Regions from separate parts of the Bacillus sp. SRL337 genome, predicted to be linked through region 2. Evidence: riboswitches for the same ligand, from Rfam matches in the RefSeq annotation. Region 2 holds a riboswitch; each other region holds the start of a gene.

What was found. A riboswitch is a leader RNA that binds a small molecule or an ion and turns the genes downstream of it on or off. The one in region 2 is predicted to bind cyclic di-GMP.
Region 1: linked by a shared signal. The riboswitch ahead of AC4E8A_RS22055 (anti-repressor SinI family protein) and the one ahead of AC4E8A_RS20210 (hypothetical protein) in region 2 are both predicted to bind cyclic di-GMP.
Region 3: linked by a shared signal. The riboswitch ahead of AC4E8A_RS21560 (hypothetical protein) and the one ahead of AC4E8A_RS20210 (hypothetical protein) in region 2 are both predicted to bind cyclic di-GMP.

Annotation. Positions count from the first base shown of each region.
Region 1 covers NZ_OZ481793.1:4,406,437-4,411,531, reverse strand. Annotated here, with positions in the region: gene AC4E8A_RS22080 (DNA-directed RNA polymerase subunit beta) at 1-185, shown strand, start outside; gene fabZ (3-hydroxyacyl-ACP dehydratase FabZ) at 370-804, shown strand; gene AC4E8A_RS22070 (hypothetical protein) at 1,025-1,351, shown strand; gene AC4E8A_RS22065 (hypothetical protein) at 1,557-1,940, shown strand; gene AC4E8A_RS22060 (helix-turn-helix domain-containing protein) at 1,973-2,293, opposite strand; cyclic di-GMP riboswitch class I at 2,894-2,989, shown strand; gene AC4E8A_RS22055 (anti-repressor SinI family protein) at 3,020-3,151, shown strand; gene AC4E8A_RS22050 (helix-turn-helix domain-containing protein) at 3,185-3,505, opposite strand; gene AC4E8A_RS22045 (YwpF family protein) at 3,596-4,036, opposite strand; gene AC4E8A_RS22040 (hypothetical protein) at 4,248-4,448, shown strand; gene AC4E8A_RS22035 (class D sortase) at 4,545-5,095, opposite strand, start outside.
Region 2 covers NZ_OZ481793.1:4,003,405-4,008,499, reverse strand. Annotated here, with positions in the region: gene fliD (flagellar filament capping protein FliD) at 1-763, shown strand, start outside; gene fliS (flagellar export chaperone FliS) at 797-1,201, shown strand; gene fliT (flagellar protein FliT) at 1,201-1,548, shown strand; partial or broken gene AC4E8A_RS20215 (ISL3 family transposase) at 1,726-2,942, shown strand; gene AC4E8A_RS20210 (hypothetical protein) at 3,054-3,293, opposite strand; cyclic di-GMP riboswitch class I at 3,683-3,768, opposite strand; gene hpf (ribosome hibernation-promoting factor, HPF/YfiA family) at 4,440-5,015, shown strand.
Region 3 covers NZ_OZ481793.1:4,296,007-4,301,101, forward strand. Annotated here, with positions in the region: gene AC4E8A_RS21535 (hypothetical protein) at 1-604, shown strand, start outside; gene AC4E8A_RS21540 (FGGY-family carbohydrate kinase) at 1,289-1,606, opposite strand; gene AC4E8A_RS21545 (CoA transferase) at 1,943-2,419, opposite strand; gene AC4E8A_RS21550 (hypothetical protein) at 2,577-3,290, shown strand; gene AC4E8A_RS21555 (helix-turn-helix domain-containing protein) at 3,320-3,853, shown strand; cyclic di-GMP riboswitch class I at 3,971-4,056, shown strand; gene AC4E8A_RS21560 (hypothetical protein) at 4,158-4,376, shown strand; gene AC4E8A_RS21565 (PIN domain-containing protein) at 4,455-5,095, shown strand, end outside.

The DNA.
Region 1 (5,095 bases), 400 kb from region 2:
AATGGGTAAGGATCCGCTTTCTTCCGATCTGGCTGCGAATCATCCTTTTTGTCGTGCTCCTTGCCGGATGTCTCATTGGAGGGGCCATGTTCGGGTATGGGGTCATCGGAGACGGAAAACCGATGGATGTATTAGAAAAATCCACATGGCAGCATATCATTGATATCGTCATGAAAGAAAATTAATCAAACCCTGCCTTCTTATGGAAGGCAGGGTTTTTAACGCTTTAAAGCAGCCGGGGACAGTCCCCGGCTGCTTTAAAGCGCTAAAGGAAATAGGGCAGCTGATCCAAAATTCCTTTTTATCCGAGAGGAATTCAGGTAGAATGGATAGAAGATAAGGTACATAAAGGATTAAGGAGGCATTTTGATGCTCGATATTACGCAAATCAAAGAAATCATCCCTCACCGTTATCCATTTCTTTTAGTGGACAAGATCATTGAAGTCGAAGAAGGAAAGAGTGCGGTGGGAATCAAGAATGTAACCGCAAACGAAGAATTCTTCAACGGCCATTTTCCTGGTTACCCGGTAATGCCCGGAGTCCTGATTGTAGAAGCGCTGGCTCAAGTGGGGGCAGTGGCAATGCTGAAGAAAGAAGAAAACCGCGGACGGTTGGCTTTCTTCACAGGAATTGATAACTGCCGGTTCAAGCGTCAGGTTAAACCAGGGGACGTGCTCCGCTTGGAAGTTGAAATGGTACGCTTCCGCGGCGCCATCGGCAAAGGAAAAGCGATTGCAACAGTGGACGGAGAAGTAGCCTGCGAAACAGAAATGATGTTTGCGTTAGGAGATAAACAAGAATAGAGTAAACAAGAAAGTCCAGCTGCCGAAGCAGCTGGACTTCTTTAATGCTTTAAAGCGATAGGGGACTGTCCCCCACTGCTTTAAAGTGATAAAGAATCTCTCTTTTCATTAACGAAAAATAGTTGATTTGGATGCAAGTTTCCAAAATTATGGGGCATGCTATCAAAAGACCGCAGAGATAGGTCTCAAAAATTCTTTGTATTGAAAGGAGTCATACACAATGAATAAAAAGCTTTTAGCCATCCTTGGTGGAACAGCACTCTCCGCAATGCTTCTTGCAGGTTGTAACGGCGATCAGGAGCCGCCTCCGGAAGATAACGAAGCTCCTGTTGAGGAAGAAGTTCCTAATGATCAGAATGGGGACATGAATGAAAACGGAGATATGAACGATAACGGCGACATGGATATGGATACTAATGACGGCGAAGGAAATATCTCTGAAGATAACAACGGGGATATTGACGATAACCAAAACGGCGAAAATGGCGAATCTCCAGCTGGCGAGCTTGAAGAAGATATGAAAGACGACGAAAAAAATAATCAGTAATAGCTCCTTCTAAAGGACCGGGATATCCGGTTCTTTTTTCTTGATAGTACCACTGGTTTAAGAGAAGAGATATTAAATAGTTGAAATTATCTTCTCAGCTAATTTACCATTATTTTGAACAACAGTATCTCCGACAAAAATGATTTATTATGGTATAGTAAGACAAAGACAGCAAGCAATATATAATAGGAGGTAATTTAGCTGCATGATGAATAATTTTCCACAGGGAATGAAAATCAGCATTTCCCGTTCAATTTCTACTGCTTTTGAAACATACATGGAAAATATCGAATGGAACGAAGAAAAGTTCGATTTGAATGCGTTTGTTAAAATTTGGAAAGATTACATAACGAATACTGCTTCTTGGTACAAACAGTTGTCTATTGAGCAAAAGAATAATCCACAGTTACATGAAGATCTTGCAAAGAAGATAAATGAAATTATAGAAAAGATTTTCTCTGAACAGCCAACGGGTGACCAGGTTAAGGAAATAGAGTCACTTCAAAAAGAGTTGAACACCAACTATGAATATACCTGTAAAGCGGAAGCAAGGTATGTTCTAGCTATTCTTAAAACCAAGATCAACTGAAGAACTTGAAACAAGATGTTTCAAGTTCTTTATTATTCTGCTTTTCTTTTTAACCCCATTAAGGTTGTAAAATGTATGAATTCATCCTTGGTCAAACCCTGACTTATTGCCCCTTTCACCAACTGAATCCACTCATCCGTAATTGATACATCATCTGCCTCCTCCAAAATAATCGTATCTAGAGATACACCAAGAGCATTAGCTACTTTTTCTAAAACATTAATTGATGGATTTTTTTGTAATCCCCTCTCAATAGAACTGATATAAGACTTTGAAATCTCTGCTTTTTGACCTAATTCATTAATAGTGAGCCCCTTTTTCTCTCTAATAAACTTGATTCTCTCACCAACCATAGTCTGAACCCCTTCTCCAAATCGTTTATTATTCATTATAAAGAACATTTGATTTTTATGGAAATTAGCATTTTTAAGAAACAGTTAGCATACAATAGTAAACTAACGAAAATTGTTCTTTATTAAGAACTTTTGAATAGTTTTAGCATTTTAGAGAAGTGAGGATATTCTTGTATAGTAAGTAAAAAGGACTATAGCGAACGAAAGAGGTGTAATTATGTTTAAGAAAAACTGCCAGCGTTGCAGCCGCCCCTCATACAGTTCTACAGAAACAGGGCAGTGGATTTGCCCATCATGCGGAAAGGACCTCACTGCATCTCCTTTCTTTCATGCATCCAGCTTCATTCAAATTAACCAGAAGATTGTCCCATTAGAGGAAAAGCTGAAGGCATATCGCAAGACTTTTCCACTAAGAAACATGCTTATTCGACACAAAAACACTATCTGAAGAGTATAATTAACAGAATATTACTACAAAAGAGAAGTAAATGTAAAAATTTATAGGAAAAAAGGTAGAAAAGGCAGCAGGATTTTACAAAATATAGGTTTTGATAAATAGTATAATGGATATAGTTAAGGAACTGGTTAGCCAATGAGATAGTCAGACAAAGGCAAACTCATTGAAAAATGAGGACGCAAAGCCACAGATCTAAGGGAAGAGATTGGGTGTTTTACTATGATGGCTGGGCTGCCTGAAATACTGAGTGTATTTTAGGAGGAGAGAAAGTGGTTGAAAAAGAACTGGATCTAGAATGGATTACCTTGATTAAAGAAGCAATGGCAGTAGGGGTCACCAAAGATGAAATCCTAGAATACCTACATACAAATAGAGAAGAAAGAAAAGTACTTATAAAATAATCAAAGCGATTCCCGTCATAAGGGAATCGCTTTTTACTTTTGGTTTAGTTTCCATTTATTAAATTCAATGAACTCCCGAAACTGTTCTTTGCTGATGCCGGACTCCATGGCTTGTTCTACAATGCTTACCCAGTCCGAATCAATATGCTTATCTTCAATCGTATCATATAGTAAAGAATCAACAGGTACATTCAACGCACCAGAGATCTTTTCCAGGAACTGCACCGACGGATTCTTTTGCAGGTTTCTTTCAATTGAACTCAAGTAAGACTTGGCAACCCCAGCCTTATCCGCAAGTTCAGTCATGGACATTTTTCTCTCTTGTCTAAGCTTCTTCACTCGTTCCCCGATCATTACCGTTCACATCCTGTACGTATAATCATCCTCATAATAGTGACATTATACCACAAAAAAACGTGAGCTTTGTCACATTTCGTCTAAAAGTTACTTTGACGCCTTCGAAGTAGCAGCCAGTCTAGGCTTGGAACGCATTTTATCCCTGAATTCCTGTACAAGCCCTGCTCCTTCAAACCCTTTCTCTACTAAATCATCAAGCAGAAGTTCAGCATATTCATTGCGCATCTTCTTCAACTTTCCTTCAAAAAGAACGCTCAGATGGAAATCCATCGTTTTGATGCAGCTGATTCTCGTCATAAAGGCAGCGGGATCATTTTCAGGAAGGGAAATCACAACCTGTACCTCAATATCATTTTCGCTCTGCTGGGCATCCCGGAAGAAATCATAATAATCCTTCTTCATGCAGCCCTCAATCAGCCAGCTCCCTTTCCCATCTTCTTTATTGATAATCAAACCGTCCACAATTTCAATGTCTTTCAGCTCATCGTTTTCAACAACTTGAAGAGTGATTACTTTAAAGGTTTTCATGAACGATCCTCCATCTCATAGTTTGTACAAATTATAACATATAAGAAGATTCGAAACATAATGCGTTACTTCCAAATATAATCACGAAAATAATTGTATTGTCCAAGTTGTAGATGATGATTTCCGCTACAGGGACACGACTCCGCGGGGCGGGCGTTGACTAAAAAGCGCAAGCGGCCGTTCAGCGACTTACAGATTGGAGGTCTCACGCATGAGATTAAGGAATCACGATGAACATGGCGAATCGATGATGACTTATCGCAAGGAGGGTGATCGAAATCTGCTAGTCGCTGGCCGCTGGAGCTGGATTGGCCTGCTCGGCTGCGCCTGCGGGGTCTCATCTGTCCCGCTAGTCCCGCAGGAGGTCGAGCCCCTTCCGCTCCAATCAACTAGGTTATTTTTAATAAGATAGACGGATGAAGATCGCGAAGTCGGTTTCTACTGTAGGTGACCATATACCCTTATGTTTTGTTTCATTCCTTTATAAATTCATATGAAAATCGGCCAATCAGTCAATTCGTTTGGCATTAATGATATAACGTTCCACAGTACTTGATAAATATTCAAAAGGATAGCAGGTGGAAAGGGTCAATATTTCATCCGGTGATGTGGGCTGGACAACAGACATGTCGTCTTCTTTTACAACGAACATTTCATATATCTCGTATGTAAAAGTTCCATTGCTCATTTCAACCTTTAATTGGTCTCCTTTTTGAAGATCGCCCATTTTTTTAAAAACCGTATCACGATGACCGGCAAGGAAGATACGGTCCTGCTGGTTCGGCAGCTTGGTTGAAGAATAATGTCCGACCCCTTTTTCCAGCTCGTCTTCATCTGTTCCTTCTATAATCGGGAGTTCTCTATTTAGGGCCGGGATTTGGAGGATGCCGACTACATCTCCTTTTTCGAAGGAATAGGTAGTGGATGACTCATGTTCTTTATTGGATGCCTTTTTTGGTTTAACTTGAGCTTTGGCTTCCTGCAGGGCTTTGTCCTGGTGCTGTTTTTGTGTAAAAATCTGGTAGCCGGCATAGCCGGTTAAACTTATTCCGATAACTA
Region 2 (5,095 bases):
CGGAGTAACGTTTACACTAAAGCAGACGTTCACCTCTGGTTCTGCCGGTATTTCAGTAAATAATGATACAGATAAAGTCTTTGAGAATATAAAAGGTTTTGTTGAAAAGTACAATGAGCTGATAGGAAAGATAAGCGATAAATCTTCAGAAGAATATTATCGCTCTTACAAGCCTTTAACGGATGAACAGAAGGAATCTTTGTCGGATAAACAGCAGGAAAAGTGGACAGATATGGCAAAGAGTGGCCTTTTAAGAAGAGATCCTATTCTATCAAATGTCTTGTCAGAAATGCGGATGAATTTCTACCAGCCTGTCCAAAATAGTGGAGTTTCCTCGGTTTTCAGCCAGCTCGCTTCTATAGGTATTAAGACCACCAGCAACTATTTAGAAGGTGGGAAACTTGAAATAAACGAAACAGAATTAAGAAAAGCCATCGAGGAGGATCCTGCATCTGTGCAAAATTTGTTTTCCTGGGAAGGAACTACAGAAGGAGAAAAAGGGATCATCAACCGGCTATATGATACGGCCAACAATACAATGGACAAACTCAAAGAAAAGGCCGGGAACGCCTTTTCAACCAATCAGCAGTTTGCCATTGGGCGAAATCTAAAAAATATGGATGACCGAATCGACCGTTTCGAAGACCGGATGAAACAAGTTGAGGACCGTTACTGGCGCCAGTTTACAGCCATGGAAAAGGCAATACAGAAAGCAAATTCCCAATCAGCCTATCTAATGCAGCAATTCAGCGGAGGCATGTAATTATTTATTATAAAATTAGTGAGGAGTGTCTAAATGGCAATTAACAACCCCTACAAAACGTATCAAAACAACTCAGTCACAACGGCTTCACCTGGGGAGTTAACGCTTATGCTTTATAACGGCTGCCTGAAAAATATCCAGCTTGCTAAAAAAGCGATATCCGATAAACAGGTGGAAGTGAAAAATGTCAATATCCAAAAAGCTCAAAATATCATCAGTGAACTGATGGTGACCCTTAATATGGATATTGCTGTATCTAAAAACATGATGGCTCTCTATGATTACCTTAATAGGAGATTAATAGAAGCCAATTTAAAGAATGATTCTGCTATTTTAAATGAAGTTGAAGAGTTTATTACAGAATTTCGGGATACATGGAAACAGGTCATTCAAACGAACCGACAGCAGCAATACGCTGGGTCAGGTGATAAAGCCTAATGTCTTCTGTTGAAGAATGTTATCTATTAACAAAGCAGTTGTTTCAAATACTGGGAACACAGACCGAGGAAGATCGTGATGCACGTATCTCTAAAGTGGAATCTCTATTAGAACAAAGAGAAATTGTCTTGGCAAGAGTGAAGGCACCATACACTCAACAAGAAGCAGAGATGGGCAGTCAAATTGTGAAGTGGAATCAAGTGATAGACCGTAAGATGGCAGACTTTCGGGATGCTATCAAGAAGGAAATGAATGGTACGGTTAAAAAGAAAGCCTCTGCGAAAAAATACTCCAATCCATACGATCATCTTCAAACGGATGGATTCTATTACGATAAAAAGAATTGAATGTTCAAAGGACCTCTAATCATAGGGGTTCTTTTTTGGGTAGGAAAAATTGAAAAAACGGTTCTATAATATTTGTTGGGGTTCTTACACAATTTGAACAAAAAAAATGCATGTAATCATCCAGTCTTTTATACTTGAGTTGTCGAGAAACAAGTATAGATTGGAGATTCGTGCATAATGAATTTTAACATAATTCTACCCGGTTTTGAAGAAGCAATGGTTACGAAAATGGAGGAAGTGGAAGCGAGACTTTGGATTTATACAGAGAAGCCGGTTACACCCCACAGTTGTCCGGTTTGTGCTACTTTCACTCATAAGATTCACGACTATCGTATACAAAAAATTAAGCATTTAAAGCTATTTGAAAGACACACACTAATCTTTTACAAAAGAGAAGATATGCTTGTCCTTGTGGAAAGAAGTTTGCGGAAAAGAACCCTTTTGTGAATAGATACCAACGGTTATCAGTGGAACTGAACCAGGCAGTTAAAATTCGTAGTATTAAAGGCAAGACGTTCAAGGAGACGGCAGAAGTGTATGGAACATCCCCTTCAACGGTCGCAAGGCGCTTTGATCAATTGGCCAAAGAGACAGTCAACGAAGAAGCGAAGGAATTGCCAAAAGTGATCACCATCGATGAATACAAAGGAGATACCAGAGAAGGCAAGTACCAGCTCATAATCGCGAATGGCATCACTAAAGAGCCCATTGATATCCTTCCGAATCGATACAAAAATACGATTAAGCACTATCTCCGAAAGTATGGAGCTCAAGTGGAAATCGTAATCATGGATATGAGTCAGTCTTTTAAAGCAGCTGTCACACAAGCCCTTGGGAAGCCTATTATTGTGGCGGATCGGTTTCACTTTGTTCGATATATCTATTGGGCACTTGATGGAGTGAGGAGAAGAGTTCAATCCAGCTGGCATGATTATGATCGAAAGAAATGCAAAAAGATGCGACATGTATTCTATAAAAAATCCTATAAGTTAACAGAGGACAATCAGTGGTATCTTCAACGTTATCTGGACATGTCCCCTGAATTAAAGCTGGCCTATGAATTGAAAGAACTGTTCTGTCACTGGTTCGATGAGGCGAAACAAAATGGAGAAGAGAACATCCACCAAACCAAAAATGACTTATATTCCTTTTACAAAGCCGTTGATGAGGCGGGCATCCCGGAGTTTCAAAAAGCAGCGCAAACATTAAAAAATTGGCAGGTTGAAATATTAAATAGCTTTACCTATAGCTATTCTAACGGCTTCTTGGAGGGAATTAACAACTTAACGAAAGTGATGAAACGAAACGCATTTGGATTTCGAAGCTTTACGCGTTTTCGAGCGAAAATACTATTAACACATACGTATAAAAGACTGGGTTCACATATTGGATAAGGGTGAAGCAAAATTCACTTCACCCCAACATTTGACGTTGAACCGAAAAAACACCCTGACCTAATGCAATTCGATTGGCACTAGGAGAGGGTGTTTCTATGTTTTTGAGTTTTAGTTTAACACCAAAGAGCCGCTAACCTGAAAAAAAGCCTTCGCCAGGTTCTCCAAGCATTCTTCGCGAAAGCTATCACTGCATATGAAACTATGAGCAATATCCTCTTTTAATGTTGAATACGAGAGCTCTAGCTTTTGGCTGGTCGTCATATAATTTAATTCTTCTTTCTCTATATAGATCTGTAATTCTCTTTCAAAATATTCCACAGAGCCAAATAAAACCGTCATGATAGACATTGGCATTCTTCCCTTCTTTTTTAATGAATTGAAAACTATAACCCATTACCATTCTTATTTGTTAGTATTTCATGAGAGACTTTCTATTAATTCAATTCTTTCTGCATTCTGAACAATTTTATAAAGTCCATTTCCATAATAGTCTTCAGGTGATTTTTGTCTCTTACACTTATAACAGACTTGCAGCTTGTCTCCGCAGCTTTCCTGTCTGTCTTCAACCTTTCATCTCACCTTGAAACCGGCTAAACATATTTATAGATACTTTATTTAATCAATTTTTTTTAGTAAATTCCATCCCCTCTTCTTGAAAAAAATAAAAGACCACCAAAAAGAAGGTGGATAAATGAATAGGAATGGAAAAGTGCTCCGCATTATTATCTACAAAACTTTTTGGCAGCCCGGCTATCTTAGTTTAGCTAACCTTAGACCCGTGGCTTTGCGTCCTTTCCTTTCGAAAAGTTTGCCTTTTTTCAATTTTGTCAATAGACTTTTAAAACTATTCTAATAATAAATCATAAAGACCTAGTTTTCAATAAATTCCAGAAAAAAATTACAAATTACTCCATTTTTCGCTAAAATATCTGATTTTAAAGTACTAAAGATTTGAATTCTATAAGAGTCCATCATTTACTATGAGCGTATGATATAGAAAATTCCATTCCATTTCAGGGATAATTGATTCTATTTTTTCCTTCCATACGACTATATGTGCTGGACATTTCAACTGCTTTTCCATTACCTCACAGTGCAAGCAGCAAGTCTTTTCTGATTGGAGATGGAATAGGGGGGACGAAACTTACTCGTCCCGGCCCAATATTGTTATGACTACAGGTGTTCTGCCCATAGTAAGGTTTTTTGAAAGTATCCCTTCCGGATATTGTAAATTATAGACGGTAGAAGTTCCTCTTTTCTTGATTTTGCACGGGTGTTCAGGTCCGAAAACTTCACATAATATTAAGCTATTACTAGTTTATTCGTTGAGGTGCATGAGAAAATAATAATAAGATATATTTCTCAAATCCCTTTCATATAAACATTCAACATAATATTCTAAAATTCGTCAAAATATTTAGAAAGATTAAGCAGGAATAATGAGGGGAATAGAGAAATATATAAACATAGCTTTATCTAAAAGGAGGAGTTTACATGTTGAACTACAACATTCGAGGCGAGAACATTGAGGTAACTCCAGCGATTCGAGAACACCTGGAGAATAAGGTTGGCAAGTTGGGTCGTTACTTCAATGAAACTCCTGATGCTGACGTAAATGTTAACTTAAAGGTATACCCTGATAAGAAAACTAAGGTCGAAGTGACAATCCCGATGCCGCATTTGGTTCTGCGCGCTGAGGAACGCCACGAAGATATGTACGCAGCCATCGACCTGATCGTAGATAAACTGGAGAGACAGATTCGTAAACACAAAACCAAAGTGAACCGCAAAATGCGTGAAAAGGGAAGTCCGAAAGAATTCTTCGCTGCTCAGGAAGGGTTGACTACATCTCAACTGAATGAAAAAGCGCAGGAAGATGAGACGGATGTTCCTAATGAAGTTGTAAGGACAAAGCAATTTAACCTGAAACCGATGGATAGTGAGGAAGCGATTCTGCAAATGGATCTTCTCGGCCATAATTTCTTCATCTTTACTGACGCTGAAACGAATGCAACGAATATCGTGTATAAGCGCAGAGACGGCAAATACGGGTTAATCGAAACCACATAATTGATAGCATCAGCATCCTGCAGATTCTGCAGGATGTTTTTACGTTTAAAAAAAGGACATTTCCTTCGAGTGGCGAATAA
Region 3 (5,095 bases), 290 kb from region 2:
TGAAGAAAATTGGGTAACATTTGAGTTAGTTAAAACAAATCCACAAGTCTTCTTATTCGAAAGAAGTCTCATTAAAATTGAATATGATTCCGGAGTTGTGCTCGAAAGAAAAGAATACAATGGGGAAGAATTCGTCTCCTACTTTAAGCTTATAGAATTAAAATTGAATGATGAACTACCCGATTTACTAATTGAAAAATCCATTCCTGAAGACTATGCGGATTTGCAAGTGGTCAAGTCTCAGCAGGAACAACCACAGCTCCACGAAGATCTATTCATTCAAGCGAAAGATAATGTAATGAAAAATAATGAAAAAATTCAAGATGTGAATTACACCGGTGAAGACGGCAGCCTGCACTTTATCCTTTATATGACGGTGGGAACGACCCCCACAGAAGGCAAGGAGGCAGGTCAAGAACTTTTCGAGCAATTCACAGAAATCACAAAGTCATACGAACCGCTTCAAGAAAGAAATACGACCATCTGGGCTGAAGGACAGTTTACATTTTCAATAAGAGTTGAAATCCCCGAAACCGCTTTTCTATTCGGAGAATTTAAAGACCCCCAAATTCATTGGGAACAGAAATCATATGGCGGATATTGATGGTATGCATCTTGTATTCTTGAATCTGCAAACGGGGATTTCACTCGGGTAGCAGCGAATAGACACTCTCTCAATCTTAACCCTTAGTGATCCACTGATTCTCAATTTTAGCTGCCAGGGCATCTATTGCATTCTTAATAGGTGCCCTTTTTGTGTTTAAGCCTGCCTTTTATGAATCTGATCCTGCCCAATATTGGAGCTGTCTTTATGGTTGTCGATGAGATAAAGTCTATCCAGTACCATAAACGAACTATCTATAATAGTGGGGAGATATGTGGTTTGGAACTTGATAAATTGCACCAATTTTTTTGAGAGCAGCCTGTTTTTTGGTCTATTCCTCGTTGGATTGCACCATTTTTTATGGGAGCGCCCGGATATTTGGTCTATTCCTCGATAGATTGCACCATTTTTTATGGGAGCGCCCGGATATTTGGTCTATTCCTCGATGGACCGCACCAATTTGTATGGGAGCGCCATGATATTTGGTCTATTCCTCGATGGATTACACTAAATCTTATTAGAGTGCCCGGTTTTTTGGTCTATTTCTTGTTAGGGAGTACACCAAATCTCACATCGTCAGGTGGCGCTTACCTATGCCTGCAGCAGACTTCCTTTCCTAATCAACTCTGAAACCCGACAAAAAAGAGGAGCAGCTGCCCCTCTGTCTTCCAATCACCCAAGATGCTATTCCCGGAAAGATTTAAGCCCTTCATTAAGGGACTTGGTATGTTGGTATACTTGTTTATAAAGAGTGTACAAGTCTTTATATTTCTTAACGTTTTCTTCGATAGGAGTATAAGTTTCTACGATTTTTGTAAAAGCTTGTGAACATTCTCTCAGTGTAGGATACCAGTCGGCTCCGACAGCAGCAAGCATAGCCGCCCCAAGTCCTGGACCTTGTTCACTTGCAAGCTTATGGACGTCTGCATTGAATATGTCTGCCTGGATTTGCAGCCATTCAGCGTTCTTGGCCCCACCGCCGATAGAAATAATGGAATTCATTGGGACAGGTCCCAACATCTCTCATATAAGATCGTATGCTTTAACTCAGGGATGGAAAGCCAAGTCCCGCTCCCCCAAACCACTACTAACTATAACAATTTCCGATGCTCCAGAGTATCTCCAGGACCTCTGCTAGCGAGGATATAAACCCACTTTCATCCTCATAATTCCTTTTAAATGAAAAAACAATCCTTACTTTATTACTTTCAGAAAAATCCTGTACTTATACTCTGGATAATTGTTCGTTATAAAAAAGATATGTTTTAATACTTACTCAGGGACAAGAATACTGTCACTCCTTCCCCAATTATATAATATTATCATTCCTTAATTCTTCTAATTCTGTATCAGTGAAATTAAGCATTCCTTTATAGATTTCATTATTATGCTGACCTTTTTATGACCAGATGACTTAACTTCTCCTGGTGTTTTTGAAAACTTAGCAAATACATTGGGCACATGTATTTCGCCTAGGTCTTCGTCTTCTAGATTAACTAATGATTGCCGGTATTTGAAATGCGGATCCTCAAATATTTGTTGCATATTATACATAGGGCCTTTAACTGCACCACAGCTATTAAATGGTTCTACTACTTCATTAAGCTCTCTTTCACGAATCCATTCGCCAATTATTTCATCGAGCTCCTGGGAGTGCTTCAGTCGGTTCTCATTATTCGTAAATCGGTCATCATGAATTAATTCTTCTCTGCCGATAGCTATAAACCTGCCACTAATCAAACGTTTGATTAATAAACCAAGAGATAGAACAATAGCGAAGTCTTCTTTGTTACAACACAAAACCCTTCCTTTCATGGCCCCCAAAACTTAAGTTTGACTTATGCAACAACCTTAACTTATTTACCCACTTCTTAGTACTTCCTGTGCAATTTTATAAAAATATTTCCTTTACTAGTGACATATTTTATTTGTTGGATTATAATGGTAATAATAAAAATAAGAGGTGATGTATATGTACTTATTCATTCTTAAAGGATTAATTGGGATTGGGCTGATTTTCTCAATGCTGTTTTTGTTTATCGTGTTTAGAGAAAAGCTGCTCTCTTCAAAATGGATGAAGAAAAGACGATTAAAGCAACTCATTAAGTACAAGAAAATTGATAAAATCCATTTCTTTGAAGAAGAACCGGCACCGGGATTTGAATTCCCTTTGTCGCTTAAGGAAGTTGAGGGATTTGTAGAAAAAGTTCAAAAAAATCGTCCAACTGCTGTGCAAGGAATAGCCTCTATCGGATTGAAAAATCGTCCGGAATCCCTTCGTTTAAGTATTTTTGGTGCCTATCATCGATATGAAACTCATCGTTCACCAGAAGGTTCCACTATTGATTTGTACCCTATGAAAACAGAAGGAGATTCTTACCGGCTATATCTTTATTCTGACGAAATCGATGAAGGGATGCCCATTGAAAATGATATGCATGACAGGCCTTATATTCTTTTTACGAAGGAACAAGCAAGACAAGAGTTGCTCCATACTTTGGGACATGAGCTCGGGCACAGTTTAATCTTCAATCTTGAAAAAAGACTGCACGATGATGGAATTGAAGACCTCTGTGATACCTGGGGAGTACAGTTTGGAGGTAATCCGATTACCTATGAGGAGTTAAAAAGTTGCAGTGTTTATAAAAGGGGAAGGGAAATAGGAACATTCGAGGAAGTGCTATAACCCAGAATCGATATGAGGAGGAATTTAGAATGTCAGCATCCTTTGTTATTTACATGAAGTTGCAGGAAAAAATGGAGGGCTATAAAAAATGGCCGGTAATGCTTTTTAACCTTCAGGCAAACAACTTTAATCAACTTACTTCCCTTGCCGAAGTGAAGGATTGGTTAAAGGAGAATAATAAAGTCTACTATCTTTCTGCTTTACAAGAGACCTCCTTCCAAACAATCCTTGCATCCCAGATCCTTACCATTATTGGGCCTGTTGGTATAGAGGATCGACAGTCCCTTCCCATTCACGACGTCTATACTTTAAAAGAAGCGGCAGCACGTTGGGGATTAAGTGACGGCAGTACCATTCGCAAAGCCATTGAAAGGAAAAAATTCCTCCTTCATGAAGTAAGAAAATCTGAATCGACCTGGCTCATTACTTCAGACGCAATGACAAGGGTATATGGGCCAGAAGACGAAGAATCTCTCCCTCGCCTTATTGTCAATCAGATTTATTATGATAAAGAAACAGGCATATTTCAGACCAGACGCACCTTACAAAAAAAGACAATATAATACAATGAAAATACAAATCAAAAATTTTTTTGTGAAAAATTATCTAAAATGAAAGGATTTATTTTCCACTTTATAGTACGATACTAATAGGTATTTACATCCAGTAACCAGTATTCATAAAAAAACAGGCAAACTTATCGAAAGGTAAGGACGCAAAACCACGAGTCTAAAATCATGAGGATTATGATAGTCGGGTTGCATCAATTTTACGAATTGTTAGTTGAAGCTGCCCTTCCATAAAAGAGGGCAGTTTTTTCATTACAAAAGGTAAGCACATTAAAATATGTAAGAGAGGAGGATACATATGGGCTTGATCTCACTATTATTCATTATTAGTATCGGATTGATTGCCTTTTCTTTCATTGCTGAAAGGGTCTTATCTTCGGCAAAGGCGTCCACCAATAATGTTTTTCCGCATATCGATAGCTGGACAGCCAGAATCGGTAAGCTGCGAGATAACCACCGTCAATTTTCGGATTTAAGTAGAATGTCCAAGAAAACGTACAGAGATGAATATAAGTAAGAATCATTTCTGAAATAATTGCAGAAAAACAGAAAACATTTTATCACTCACTAAAACAGAGAGCAAGGAGGAAAGGGTTTGCTATTATTCATTCTATATTTATATTTGTCTAAAAGCGGCGATGCGAGTGAGATTGCACTTATAATCTTGAGCTGCCTATTAGCATTGGGATTGTTCAATTCCGTAAGAATATCCCCTCATGTTGTCATTAACGGCAGATTAGCCACGCTTCTTAATTTTATTTTGCCAGGACTTGGCCAGGTGTATATGAAACAGGTGAAGCTTGGAAGCCTCTTGGCAGTCCTATTTATGGTTGGATTTGCATTTCATCAAAAATTCATTTACATATTCGGAACGGAGAACCCCATCCATCTCTACCTTACATTGGGACTGGCTCTTGCCCTCCAATATATATTGCTTCCTTCTGCTAAAGAAAAAGCAGCAGCCAAAAGGAATCATCAACTGGGAATGATGAAATACACAAGACTTAAACCTGTTATTGAGCGTGGCACCATTTTATGCTTGGATACAAACATATTACTTCATGAGCAGATGTTCCTCATTGCCCTGCACAGGGATAGTGATGCTCACATTTTTGTCAGCAAACAGGTATACCGCGAATTGGACGGCTTGAAAAAAAATAAGAAGCCTGATGTACGCAATCGAGCCCAATTGGCTTTTGACCTAATAGAATTGTTCCAAGGGGATAAGCGGCTGAC